Regions from separate parts of the Aliivibrio wodanis genome, predicted to be linked through region 3. Evidence: predicted binding sites of a transcription regulator. Region 3 holds the regulator's gene; each other region holds the start of a gene.
What was found. The regulator CRP, encoded in region 3, controls carbon source genes, mostly activating them, when cyclic AMP is high. The targets are predictions, from matches to a motif close to TGTGANNNNNNTCACA.
Positions count from the first base shown of each region.

Region 1: the regulator CRP is predicted to act here: its motif matches at 1,245-1,260, upstream of ACU5DF_RS12895 (NupC/NupG family nucleoside CNT transporter).
Region 2: the regulator CRP is predicted to act here: its motif matches at 1,694-1,709, upstream of typA (translational GTPase TypA).

Region 1 is NZ_JBREXA010000002.1:1,096,230-1,099,520, reverse strand. Features, by position in the region: gene ACU5DF_RS12900 (LysR family transcriptional regulator) at 125-1,063, shown strand; gene ACU5DF_RS12895 (NupC/NupG family nucleoside CNT transporter) at 1,348-2,553, shown strand; gene ACU5DF_RS12890 (LTA synthase family protein) at 2,663-3,291, opposite strand, start outside.
Region 2 is NZ_JBREXA010000002.1:2,234,564-2,237,854, reverse strand. Features, by position in the region: partial or broken gene glnA (glutamate--ammonia ligase) at 1-1,252, opposite strand, end outside; gene typA (translational GTPase TypA) at 1,811-3,291, shown strand, end outside.
Region 3 is NZ_JBREXA010000002.1:1,997,664-2,000,954, forward strand. Features, by position in the region: gene hslU (ATP-dependent protease ATPase subunit HslU) at 1-374, shown strand, start outside; gene ACU5DF_RS17080 (OsmC family protein) at 459-857, opposite strand; gene crp (cAMP-activated global transcriptional regulator CRP) at 1,103-1,735, shown strand; gene ACU5DF_RS17090 (DUF1338 domain-containing protein) at 1,807-2,601, opposite strand; gene astD (succinylglutamate-semialdehyde dehydrogenase) at 2,614-3,291, opposite strand, start outside.

The DNA of each region.
Region 1 (3,291 bases), 900 kb from region 3:
GTTTCTATATTGTTAAGAGGTTGGCTTTTTACTGTGATAATTTTTGGAATTAGGATATTTTTCGGTAAATTTCTTTACTAATGGTATTATCTGCGCCCTAATTATCCTTAGTGTTAAAGGAACAATGATGCATGAACGTGCCAGTCAAATGGTGATATTTTACACTCTAGCAAAAGCGGGGAGTTTTACGTCTGCCGCAAAACAAATGGGAGTGTCAACTTCTCATGTAAGCAAGCAGCTTGGGATATTAGAGGCCGATCTTAACGTTAAGTTAGTGCAAAGAACGACACGATCATTAACGCTTACCGATGCAGGACAACAATTTTATTTGTATTGCGAAAAGATGCACAGTGCGATGATTGAAGCCAGTGCCATTATGGATGATGAGCGAGATGAAGTCGCAGGGGTTTTACGCTTAGGTTTATCCCAATCTTTCGGTACTATGCATATTATTCCAGCAATAGATAAATTACGTCATCAATACCCTGATCTTCAAGTGGAAGTTAGATTGTTTGATCATCGTGCTGATATGTTAAAAGATGGTTTAGATTTATGGGTTACTAATTTTGAAGATTTACCAGAAGGGTATGTAGCACAGAGATTAGCTGATTCACACTTTATACTTGCAGCAGCCCCTAGTTATTTAATTGATAAAACCGTTCCTCACCATCCTGAAGATTTAATAGAGCATAATTGTTTGACTTATCAAAGTTGTCATCGCGATTACAGCAATTGGGATTTTACTAAAGACAACGAAGCATTATGTATTAAGGTGTCTGGAAATTATCGTGTTGATTTAGCAGAAGCGGTAAGGGATGCTGCTATTTCAGGGTGGGGCGTGGCTTATCTAGCCAGTTATTTGCTAACTAATGAGTTTAATGATGGTAAATTAATTCAGCTATTACCCGATTGGAAAGCAAGTCAAAAAATGCCAATTTATGCGGTATATCCAAGCCGTAAGCATTTACCAAGAAAGATAAGCGCTGTTATTGATTTCTTACGTCAGCATATTGGTCCACAACCATATTGGGATAAAGCTCTGATGAAATGGGTAAAGCTGTAATTAGAAATGATGAGCACAATACATTATTGGTTAAATTATCACCTAGATAATGATTCCTTTTTAATCAAGGTGTTATGTTAATTATTTGCCTTGAAAAAAATATCTTTTCCATATGGCAATAATCTTTACTTTTAGACTTCAAGTTATTTTATAAATCAATAACTTAAAAACACCTACGGAGTGTGATCTAAGTCACCATTAACAGGGTGTTAGCAAACCCGACTTGCACGCAAACCTTTGCGCATTAGAATGCGGATTCATTTTCGATAGCACAGGTTTCTATCATGACATCGCTCGTTGGTATTTTATCCATTTTACTATTTGCTTATCTTTGTTCGACTGATCGCCGTAATATCCCTTTAAGAACTGTCTCTTTGGCGTTTGGTTTACAAGTTTTATTTGCTCTGTTGGTACTTTATGTCCCTGCTGGTAAAGAGGTCTTAAACTCAGTAACCGCAGGTGTTTCAGGCATCATTGATTACGGTCAACAAGGTATCGCATTTCTGTTTGGTGGGTTAGCGACTGGTAAAGTAGGTTTTGTGTTTGCGATTAATGTTCTTGGGATCATTATTTTCTTCTCAGCATTAATTTCAGCACTTTATCACCTTGGTATAATGCCTAAAGTGATCAACTTTATCGGTGGTGGGTTACAACGTTTATTGGGCACTGGCCGTGCGGAATCACTTGCAGCTACAGCAAATATATTTGTAAGTATGGTTGAAGCTCCACTTGTAGTTAAACCGTATTTAAAGCACATGAGTGATTCGCAATTTTTTGCAGTAATGACTTGTGGTTTAGCGTCAGTTGCTGGTGGTACTATGGTTGGTTATGCCTCACTGGGCGTAGATCTTAATTTTCTTATTTCAGCGGCATTCATGTCAGCACCTGCCGGCTTATTAATGGCAAAAATGATGGTGCCACCGGGTGACGAAGAGAACAATGACGATGAGATTACTTCAGTAGAAATCGATCACGCAACTAATGTATTTGAAGCATTAGCTGATGGTGCAATGTCTGGTTTACGTATTGCAGTAGCAGTCGGGACAACTTTATTGGCGTTCGTGAGTGTGATCGCACTATTAAACGGCTTGCTTGGTCATGTAGGTGATTTATTTGGTTTTAATTTGAGCTTTGAATTGATCCTTGGTTATTTATTTGCCCCAGTGGCTTTCTTGTTAGGTGTACCGTGGAACGAAGCTGTTCTTGCTGGTTCATTAATTGGTAATAAGATTGTTGTGAATGAATTTGTTGCCTTTATTCAATTGATGGAAGTGAAAGATCAATTAAGTCCGCATTCAGTTGCAATAGTGACTTTCGCATTGTGTGGTTTTGCCAATATTTCAACGATGGCTATTTTGATTGGTGGTTTGGGAAGTCTTGTTCCTGAGCGTCGTCCATTCATAGCTAAAATGGGGTTCAGGGCGATTACTGCTGGTGTATTAGCAAACTTGATGAGTGCGGCGATAGCTGGGGTAATTTTATCACTATAGATTAAGAACAGATTTCAAGACAATGAGACAATAAAAAGGTTGCGATAATAAATCGCAACCTTTTTTATTTCTAGTATGTAAGAACAGCTCTATGATAAATGGCGCTAATCTAATATTTAGAGCTATACCAATTATTTTTATAAGCCATCGATCCAATCAAGGCATTTGCTTTTGCTCTATCTAGAGAGTATTTATCGACCTCACTAGGGGTTAATGTCTTATCTGAAAAGTCATATTTATAACTGGTTACTTTTTCTCCTGGAGAGAAAACAACAAAGTTATCTCTGGTTAAATAACCAAAGTTCTTATCAAATTGCATCATTGCGCGTTCATCTTCTTTTGCCAGAGGTTTAGTTAGATCTCGTCCAATCATAGGTGTTAATGCATCAACACCTATTAGAGAAAGAAGAGTGGGCGGTATATCAATGTTGTTAGCTAATCGCTCATCAATTTTTGGCTCGATACCTTTTCCTAAAATAAGTGCAGGAATATGGAAGTGAGCGACAGGTACTAACTGAGATCCATACACTCTAGCATCATGATCTGCAATAATAATAAATATGGTATCGTCCCAATACTCTGATTTTTTGGCTTTATCAAAGAAAGTCCCCAAAGCATAATCTGAATATTTTACGGCATTATTACGAGTTTTAAACTCTGTATCATAGGGCTCAATTTTTCCTTCTGGATATTCGAAGGGACTGTGATTACTTGAAGTAAATACCAAACTGAAAAAAG
Region 2 (3,291 bases), 240 kb from region 3:
GATATCTAGAGATTCCGCAACTGTTGGGATTTCTGCTGCTTCTTCCGCTGGAAGGTCATACAGATCTTTATCCATTGCTTCACCTGGGTGAATTTTGTTCTTAATACCGTCAAGGCCAGCCATCAGCATTGCTGAGTAACATAAGTATGGGTTAGCCGCTGGGTCACCAAAACGAACTTCGATACGACGTGCTTTCGGGCTTGGTACCACAGGGATACGGATAGAAGCAGAACGGTTACGCGCAGAGTATGCCAGCATAACAGGTGCTTCAAAACCAGGAACAAGACGTTTGTATGAGTTAGTTGATGGGTTAGCAAATGCGTTGATTGCACGAGCGTGTTTGATGAATGCCACCGATGTAGTAGATAGCCATTTCAGATAGGCCGCCGTACTTATCGCCAGCAAATAAATTCTGACCATCTTTATTCAGTGACATGTGAACGTGCATGCCTGAACCGTTATCGCCAACCAATGGTTTTGGCATGAAAGTCGCTGTTTTACCGTAAGCGTGAGCTACGTTATGAACAACATACTTATAGATTTGAGTCTCATCAGCTTTTGTTGTTAGCGTATTGAAGCGAGTTGCGATCTCATTTTGACCCGCAGTTGCTACTTCGTGGTGATGCGCTTCAACTACAAGACCCATTTCTTCCATGATTAAACACATAGCAGAACGGATATCTTGAGATGAATCAACAGGAGCTACTGGGAAGTAACCGCCTTTAACGCCAGGACGGTGACCTTTGTTGCCGCCTTCGTATTCAGTGCCTGAGTTCCATGCAGCTTCGATATCATCAATCTTAAAGAAAGAACCTGACATATCAGTGTTAAAGCGAACATCATCAAATAGGAAGAACTCTGGTTCAGGACCGATCAAAACAGTATCAGCAATACCCGTTGCACGTAGGTACTCTTCAGAACGTTTTGCGATTGAGCGTGGGTCACGATCGTAACCTTGCAATGTTGCAGGCTCAAGAATGTCACAACGAATGTTTAGGGTTGGGTCAGCTGTGAATGGGTCAAGTACAGCACTTGCTGCATCTGGCATCATTACCATGTCAGATTCGTTAATGCCTTTCCAGCCAGCGACTGAAGAACCATCAAACATTTTACCTTCTTCAAAAAAGTCGGCGTCAACTTGGTGAGAAGGAATTGAGATATGTTGTTCTTTACCTTTTGTATCGGTAAAGCGTAAATCAATAAATTTTACTTCGTTCTCTTGGATTAGAGCTAATACGTTTTCTACTGACATGTAGGATAACCTCCGGTGTTATAATTTAATATTGGCCAGCTAAGCTGTTATTTACTATATAGCTAGAACTATGCCAAAAGTAATAATCCTTTAATATTAACAGCTTACTTCTTTATTTTTATCTGTGGCTAGTGATTTTGCACCAACTTGATCTCTCTTTGCACTATTTTGGTGCACAAAGGCAAGGTAGAGCAGATAAAAAATAAATCGCCATTAATTACTTCTAACTGCTATTCAGCAGTGAAATGGAAAGTTTGTCAATAAAATTTCAACATGAAATTCATTTAATAATAAAGACATAACTTATAAGATATTGATAAATTTATTCTTTTGTTTTTTAGCCAAAAAAATAAAGTAGAAAGAATAACGGTTCAATTTTTTACTAGTTTGGTTGTTTTTACGTCGCTTTTGTGGACTAAATTAAAAAAAATCAAAAATAATTGTGTCTTCAATCACATATTTCGTGGGTTTTGCTCTAAAATCTGTTAAATTATTGACCGTTTTTAAACCAAAGTAGCGCCAATGGTGGCTCTACACGTTCTGAGTGAATTTGAATCCATGTCTACTCCACAACTTGATAAACTAAGAAATATCGCAATTATTGCGCACGTTGACCACGGTAAAACAACTTTGGTTGATAAATTACTCCAGCAATCAGGTACGCTTGAATCTCGTGGTGAAGCTGAAGAGCGCGTCATGGACTCGAACGATATCGAAAAAGAACGTGGTATCACGATCCTTGCTAAAAACACAGCAATTACTTGGAACGATTACAACATCAACATCGTAGATACTCCTGGACACGCCGATTTCGGTGGTGAAGTTGAGCGTATTATGTCTATGGTTGATTCAGTTCTACTTATCGTAGATGCTGTTGACGGTCCAATGCCTCAAACGCGTTTCGTAACGCAAAAAGCATTCGCACACGGTCTTAAACCAATCGTTGTAATCAACAAGGTTGACCGTCCAGGCGCACGTCCTGAGTGGGTTATGGATCAAGTATTTGATTTATTCGATAACCTAGGCGCAACTGATGAACAACTAGACTTTAAAGTTGTTTACGCTTCTGCACTAAATGGTTGGGCTAACGCTGAATCAGAAGAAGAAACTGAAAACATGGAATCTTTATTCCAAGCGATCGTTGACGGTGTTGATGCACCAGTTGCAGATCGTGAAGGTGACTTCCAAATGCAAATTTCTCAACTTGATCACAACGCATATGTTGGTGTTATCGGTGTTGGTCGTATTACACGTGGTAGCGTTAAAGTTAACCAAGCGGTTACAATTATCGGTGCTGACGGTAAAGAACGTAAAGGCAAAATTGGTCAAGTACTAGGTTACTTAGGTCTTGAGCGTCATGATGTTGAAGTTGCTGAAGCGGGTAACATTGTTGCAATCAGTGGTTTAGGCGAGCTTAAAATTTCTGATACTGTTTGTGCGCAAAACAATGTTGAAGCATTGCCGCCACTAACTGTTGATGAACCAACAGTGACAATGACTTTCCAAGTAAACAACTCACCATTCTGTGGTAAAGAAGGTAAATTCGTTACTTCACGTAACATCCTTGAGCGTTTACAAAAAGAACTAGTACACAACGTTGCACTTAAAGTTGAAGAAACTGGTGATCCGGATAAATTTAAAGTATCTGGTCGTGGTGAACTTCACCTAGGTATCTTAATTGAAAACATGCGTCGTGAAGGTTTCGAGCTAGCAGTATCTCGTCCTGAAGTTATCGAACGTATGGTAGATGGTCAACTAATGGAACCGTTTGAAACGGTAACAATCGATGTAGTTGAAGAGAACCAAGGCGCGGTAATGGAAAGTATCGGTGTTCGTAAAGGCGAATTAACTGATATGGCACCAGATGGTAAAGGCCGTGTTCGTATGGACTTTATGATGCCTTCACGTGGTCTTATCGGTTTCCAAACTGAATTCATGACAATGACTTCTGGTTCTGGTCTTATCTACCACGCATTTGATCACTACGGTCCTCACAAAGGCGGCACAATTGGTCAACGTAAAAATGGTGTACTAATTTG
Region 3 (3,291 bases):
CTGAGCTACAAGGTCGTTTACCGATCCGAGTTGAACTTGAGGCCCTAACTGCCAATGACTTCAAACGTATCTTAACTGAACCAAATGCATCATTAACTGAACAATACATTGCCTTACTCGCAACAGAAAATGTAAATATTGAATTTACTGTTGATGGGATTGATAGCATTGCTGAGTCAGCATTTAAAGTAAATGAAAGCACAGAAAACATTGGTGCTCGTCGTCTGCATACTGTGATGGAGCGTCTAATGGAAGAGATTTCTTATGATGCATCAGAAAAGAATGGCGAAAGCTTAATCGTTGATGCTGCTTATGTAACATCTCGCTTAGGTGAATTAATTACAAATGAAGATCTAAGCCGCTTTATTCTGTAATTTTTGATAAACAAACAGTAAAAATAAAATAAGCCTCACTCATAATAAATGTGTGAGGCTTTTTGATATTAACGAAGCTAACAACTAAACAATATCCCAAGAATGAGTCATTTCAATGCCTTCACCTAGCATCAAACATACTGAACAATATTTCTGTAATGAATCTGCTGTTACTTGCTCAACAATCTTAGGGTCAAGGCTCTCACCACTTACTTCAAAATGAATATTAATATAAGTAAACAGCTTTGGGGCAACCTCACGGCGCCCGCTTGACAGTTTTGCTACACAACCAGTGACAGCTTGATTTTCTGATTTTAACCCTGCAACAACATCAACCGAACTGCAACCTCCAGCAGCCATTAAAAGCATTTCCATTGGGCTTGGTGCTTTTTCTCCGCCATTTCCATCCATAACAACAGAATGGCCCGATTGAGATTGACCTAAGAAAGTAAATCCCTCAATCCATTTAACTTCAGCGTTCATAAAAGCCTCTTTACTACATAAAAGGAAAACTCGTGATCCATTTCACGAAAGTGTGCCCTTTGTCGCACATTTCATACGATCAAAGTCAAGAAATCGATTGCGAAACAAGGTATGATTTTATCAATTATCTCAACAAACATGCAGCCTTGTTCCGATAACCATATTGTATAGGCCAAACTGATATTTGGCTCAGTTATTTTAAAATGGATATCGCCTACTTGGCAAACGCAGAGGAAGTATAAAGTATGGTTCTAGGTAAACCTCAGACAGATCCAACATTAGAATGGTTTTTGTCTCACTGTCATATCCATAAATATCCTTCAAAAAGCACACTTATCCACGCTGGTGAAAAAGCAGAAACGCTTTACTACATCGTAAAAGGTTCTGTTGCTGTACTGATTAAAGATGAAGAAGGAAAGGAGATGATCCTTTCTTACCTTAACCAAGGTGACTTCATTGGTGAGCTTGGCTTGTTTGAAGAAGGTCAAGAACGTTCAGCATGGGTTCGTGCAAAAAGCCCTTGTGAAGTAGCTGAAATTTCATTCAAGAAATTCCGTCAACTTATCCAGGTTAATCCAGATATCTTGATGCGTCTTTCAGCGCAAATGGCAACTCGTCTACAAATCACTAGCCAAAAGGTAGGTGATTTAGCATTCTTAGACGTTACTGGCCGTATCGCACAAACGCTACTAAACCTTGCTAAACAACCTGATGCGATGACTCACCCAGATGGCATGCAAATTAAGATCACTCGTCAAGAGATCGGTCAAATTGTAGGTTGTTCACGTGAAACTGTTGGCCGTATCTTGAAGATGCTTGAAGAGCAAAACTTGATCTCTGCACACGGTAAAACAATTGTAGTTTACGGTACTCGTTAATTTAACGCTTACCTTAAACAAATAAAAACGCAGCCCTTGAGCTGCGTTTTTTTATGCTCAAAACTCAAAGCCTAACTATTTGTACTTTCAAAAATCTTGTCAGCAGAGGCAGCAACAAATCCCGTATATATTTTCCCATTTGGTAACGTATATCGCTTAGCAAACTCATAAAATCCACCAGGAATTTCAAACTCACCCTCAGTAAAATTCACTTTCACTTTATCCGCCATTGTTGATGACTGTTCTAAGTAAACCTCTGGAGATCCTTTCACTTCACCACCCACTTCGTTCATTGCAAAACCTGCATCACGTAAGTGTTGGTTCACATCAACCACTTCAGCAAACTCTTCAAGCTGATTGACGTAAACCGTAAAGTGATTAGCGCCATAACCATGAGCCGCTAACCAAGAAGCGTATTCACTTTCTTTTGCTAATACTTGATAGTCTTCGAAACTTAATGTCCAAGGCCTACCAGAAGAAAGAAAATCACTGGTGGCAAAATAGTGTGCTGGCACCTGTTCAACCAAACCATGAATAATGTCCTGTGTTTCAGCTGATAACTCTTCTACTAATAATTCACTAATAAAAACGAGTGGTGCATTAGGATCTGGGTGCTCAAAATGCTGCGCTTTCAGTTTTTTAGCTTCAAAGTCATAAGTCTCACACGCTTTATAGCCTATTGCTAAAAATGGCGCAGCGAGAGTCTGTAGCCCGACTTTAGGTAAATTAAACGTACGTAGCGCAATATGATCGTTAATCAGTTCATCGTTATTAGACAATAATTGATGTACCTTCCCAGCAGATGGGGATAAGCGCGCAATATAATCTTGCCACAATGACGAAAATAAAGAGTTTACATTATTCATGTTTATCGCCTCTTATAGAGTTAAACCCGGAGAGAGTTGAGCTGGAATTTCACACATATCGCCTTCCATTGATGCCATTGGGTATGCACAATAATCAGCAGCGTAATACGCACTTGGTTTCATGTTTCCTGATGCACCAGGACCACCAAATGGCGCGTCACCACTTGCTCCAGTCAGTTGACGGTTACGATTTACAATACCAGCACGAATATGCTCTACAAAATATTCCCACTCACTGTCATCAGTTGAAACAAGACCTGCCGATAATCCATAACGAGTATCATTAGCAAGCTCTACGGCTTCTTCTAATGTCTCATAACGCACCACTTGTAATAATGGCCCAAAGTATTCTTCATCCGGTAATTCAGCAACATTAGTGGCATCGATAATACCTGGAGAAACAAAGGCATGACCTAAACTTTTAGCTTCAAGCAAAGGCTCTCCACCCAAGTCTTGTAAATTCTTCTGAGCGTTTAGAATAAATTCTGCCGCTGCGACTGATATTTGCGAGCCCATAAACGGAGTATTATCAGCAAACGGTTGGTCAACAACGATGCTTTTTGCTACTTCAACAAGGCGAGCTAACAATTCATCGCCTGCTTTTCCAATAGGAACATACAAGCGACGAGCACACGTACAACGTTGACCTGCACTAATAAATGCCGATTGAATAATGGTGTAAACTGCCGC